2 regions of the Neorhizobium sp. T6_25 genome follow, and region 1 is predicted to be linked to the other one. Evidence: predicted binding sites of a transcription regulator. Region 1 holds the regulator's gene; the other holds the start of a gene.
The links. Region 1 encodes LexA, which represses DNA repair genes until DNA is damaged. Its sites were predicted from a motif close to TGTTCNNNNTGTGTTCNG; they were not measured.

Region 1 (2,203 bases):
GGCTGGTCGGCATGTTGCTGATGCCGTTCGGCCTCGATGCGCCCTTCATGAAGCTCATGGGCATCGGCCTGGGGTGGGTGATCGCCATCGCCAAACACGTCGCCGCCTGGGGCGGCGATGTCGGCATAGGGCGACAGCATCCCTGGTTCCTGACCGTGTCGACGGCAGGTTTTCTGCTGCTGACGCTCATGAGGACGAGACTGAGATTGATAGGCTTGCCGTTGATGGTGACCGCTCTGCTGCTTTCCTGGCATGAGCGGTCGATGCCGCTGCCGGATATCCTGATCTCGGAAGACGGGACGATGGTCGCACTTGTAGACGGGGAAGGGGTCGTCACCAATCGCGCCCGCCCGCCCGACTTCGTCTACGGACAATGGAAGAGGGCGCTTCTGCTCGGCGATCCGACCAAGCCTGAAATGTCGCCATTCAGGGACAAGCCACCCGACGACAAGCGGCCCGGCGAGAAAATCAACGAGCGCCCTGAACTGACCCCGCAGCAATTCGAAACGGCAAAGTCGAAGATAAAACAGGCGCCTGCCGGCCGCTTCACCTGCGAGCCGACGGCCTGGTGTGCGGCAAGCACGGGCAAGGGCATCGTTATCGCAGTCGAGGACGGCCGTTATGCGGGTGCCGCCTGCGACGCCGCCAGTCTTGTCATTGCGCCGCGTGCCCGCTTCGACCAATGCCGGTCCGGCGCCCTGATGATCAATAGTGCCACGCTTCGCAAGACCGGCGCCCTGGAGATTTCCATCAACGGCGCGACCGACATTCGGCGCTGGCAGATCCGTGCCGCCATGGCGGGCGGAGATCGGCCCTGGAGCCGGCACCGCCACTATGATTGGCGAAGCCAAGGTTTCGATAGCTCATTGCCGGAACCGCTCCGGCAGATGATCAGTGATACCGGCGGATGAGGCCGACGAGCTTGCCCTGGATCTTCACCCGGTCCGGCCCAAAGATGCGGGTTTCATAGGCTGGGTTGGCGGCTTCGAGGGCGATGGAGGCGCCGCGGCGGCGGAAACGCTTCAGCGTCGCTTCCTCATCGTCCACCAGCGCCACGACGATATCGCCCGGATTGGCCGTATTGCTGTTGCGGATGATCACGGTATCGCCGTCGAGAATGCCGGCCTCGATCATCGAATCGCCCTTGACCTCGAGCGCATAGTGCTCGCCGGAACCGAGCATCTCGGCCGGCACGGCGATGTCATGCGTGTTGTTCTGGATCGCCGAGATCGGCACGCCGGCAGCGATGCGGCCCATGACCGGAACGGTCGTGGCGTTCGGTGAATCGTCGTTGGCGGCGGGTTTCTGAGGGGCTGCTACCGGCTGCGGCTTGCCGAGGCTTCCCTCGATGACGCTCGGCGAAAAACCGCGCCGTGGCTGCATGCTCGGCGAGTAGGCTTCCGGCAGCTTGATGACTTCGAGCGCCCGGGCCCGGTTCGGCAAGCGGCGGATGAAGCCGCGCTCCTCGAGCGCGGTGATCAGGCGGTGAATGCCGGACTTGGACGCGAGGTCGAGAGCGTCCTTCATTTCATCGAATGACGGCGGGATGCCGGATTCCTTCATGCGTTCGTGAATGAACAGAAGCAATTCCTGTTGTTTGCGCGTGAGCATCTTTTGGCATCCTCAGAGTCGGAAACAAATCCAGAACGGACACTATATGTTCCATATGTGTTCTGCAAGTCCCTAAATTTCTGTGAAGTATGATGATTTTTTCTTCATAGATGCGTGCCAGATATCTCGAGCCACACCACTTGCGCGGCGCGAGCCCGCTGCCAAAGTAGCTTTGCGATTCCAATTCCGGGGGCCCTCGCGTGAACGCAAGACCAATCGATCATCTCGTGCTGCCGGTGGCGGGACTTACCGCTGCGCGTTCCCGGCTCACGAAGCTTGGTTTTACAGTTGCGCCCGATGCTTTTCATCCTTTCGGCACGGCTAATGCTTGTGTGTTCTTCTCGGATGGCAGCTATCTGGAGCCGCTGGCTCTTGCCAATCGCCGTCATGCGAGCGCAGCCGCCAAACGCGGCAACGTTTTTACCGCACGCGATCTGGCTTTCCGCAAGGGACGCGACAGGCAGGGCTTCTCTGCGCTCGTTGCCGCCACGCGCGACGCGATGGCCGATCACGCGCGTTTCAAGATGCGTGGCGTCTCGGCAGGCGACGTGCTGGAATTCTCCCGCGCGATGACCTTGGCCGACGGTTCCGA
Region 2 (2,203 bases), on a different contig from region 1:
GCGGCACGGGCTTTACCGGCCGGGACGTGACGCCTGAGGCGCTGGAGCCGCTGTTCGAAAAGCGCATGGACGGCTTTTCGGAAGTGTTCCACCGGATTTCCTATGACAAGATCGGCACTTCGACGATCCAGTCGCGGGCGACCGGCGGCGTGGCGAACGCCACTTTCATCTTCGTGCTGCCGGGTTCGCCCGGCGCCTGCAAGGATGCCTGGGACGGTATCTTGAAGGCGCAGCTCGACTACCGCCACCTGCCCTGCAATTTCATCGAGATCATGCCGCGGCTCGACGAGCACCTGAAGCGCGGCGGCAAATAGCCGCTACCTGACTGCCGCCGCCACCCAGGCCGGAATAATCTCGCTGGAAAGCTTCGACACCTTCTGGCCGCGTGCCAGCGCTTCCAGGTCCATCCCCGATTTCGCCAGCGCGATCGCCTGCCGCTTCGGCAGCAGCATGCCGTATTCCAGCGGCGGCACCGCGCGGCCGATACGCTGGAAGAACGGCCGCCGGTAATTGCGCGCCGGCGCGAAGCGGGCCGGCTGCTTGTTGAGCGCTATATATTCCATCACCTCGTCGATCCAGCCGGCCTGCAACCGGGCGCCGGGTTCGACCAGCAACAACCATTCTCCGCGGGCGCCGCGCAAAATATCCTTGATGTCCCAATGGCCGTAAAAACGGCAGCCAGCCGCATCGGCGACGCGGGAGGAACCGTCCCGTGAACCGTGGTCGAGCACCACGACATCGCTCACAAGTCCCTCCACCGCAGCGGAAACGAGCACCGAGAGCGTTTGCGCCAGCTCGGATTCCTGATCGCGGCATTCCATGATGACAGTCAGCATTCCTGACATGTAACGCATTGCCACAAGGAACGCCAGAAACGCCGACCTTCAATTTTGTTCTTGCAATGTTCTCATTTCGGCGCTAGGAATTTAGTCATCAGGAACGGGGAATTTCCCCTTCAGGAGCTAACCATGAACGAGCTGCATCAGTTGCGGCAGGACGCTTTCGCGCCTGCCCATACGGCCGATATTGCCGATGCGTTGGTCGAATCCTCCGGTCTTCGGGTGGAGATCGACCGGCGGCGCGGGCGCGGCGCGGGACTTAACCCGAGCGGCCGTTTCGAGGAAGGGCGCCGCGAGGCATTCGATGACGGCTGGCAGACGCTGGAGGAGCTCGAACCGTTCAGGACCGAGGTGCAGGTGGAGAAGCCACGCACCGCGATCACCCGCAACGAATCTCCGGACCTTTCCTTCGATCGCTCGATCAATCCCTATCGCGGCTGCGAGCATGGCTGCATCTATTGCTTCGCCAGGCCGACGCACAGTTTCATGGGGCTTTCGCCCGGCCTCGATTTCGAGTCGAAGCTGTTCGCCAAGCCTGACGTGCCGAAACTGCTCGAACGGGAGCTGAGCCGCCCGGACTACAAGGTGCGGGCAATCGCGATCGGCACCAATACCGACCCCTATCAGCCGATCGAGCGGGAATGGCGGATCATGCGACAGATCCTCGAAGTGCTGCAGAAGGCCAATCACCCGGTCGCGATCGTTACCAAGTCGGCGCTGATCACCCGCGACATCGACATCCTTGCCGACATGGCTTCGAAAGGGCTGGCGAAGGTCGGCATTTCGGTCACCACGCTCGACCGCAAGCTTGCCCGCACCATGGAGCCGCGCGCCTCGACCCCTCCCAAGCGCCTCACTGCCATCAAGGCGTTGACCGATGCCGGTATTCCGACTGCGGTCATGGTGGCACCTGTCATTCCGGCGCTCAACGACCATGAAATCGAGCGGATTCTCGACGCCGGCCATGCGGCGGGGGCGACGGAAGCGACCTACGTACTCCTGCGCCTGCCGCTGGAGGTGAGCCCCCTCTTCCGCGACTGGCTGCTGCAGAACTATCCGGACCGCTATCGGCATGTGATGTCGCTCGTCCGCTCGATGCGCGGCGGCAAGGATTACGACGCCGAATGGGGAAAGCGGATGAAGGGTGCCGGTCCCTACGCATGGCAGATCGGCCGGCGTTTCGAGATGGCGACCAAGCGGCTCGGCATGGTGCGGCGCGGCCTGCCGCTGCGCGACGACATTTTCCTCCGCCCCGACGGCGGCGGTATCCAACTCTCGCTGCTCTGACCGGACCCTCTCCCGGTTTCATTGCGAATTCCAATTTTCGACGCGGCCCCGCCCTGTCCCCCGCGTCGGAAAATACC

Region 2: C5L10_RS08975 (PA0069 family radical SAM protein) is a predicted target of LexA. The motif match lies at 892-909, and genes of this name have one in related genera.

Annotation. Positions count from the first base shown of each region.
Region 1 is NZ_PVBL01000007.1:187,957-190,159, forward strand. Features, by position in the region: gene C5L10_RS12140 (ComEC/Rec2 family competence protein) at 1-911, shown strand, start outside; gene lexA (transcriptional repressor LexA) at 892-1,611, opposite strand; gene C5L10_RS12150 (VOC family protein) at 1,812-2,203, shown strand, end outside.
Region 2 is NZ_PVBL01000005.1:157,832-160,034, reverse strand. Features, by position in the region: gene moaB (molybdenum cofactor biosynthesis protein B) at 1-314, shown strand, start outside; gene C5L10_RS08980 (glycosyl transferase) at 318-836, opposite strand; gene C5L10_RS08975 (PA0069 family radical SAM protein) at 969-2,126, shown strand.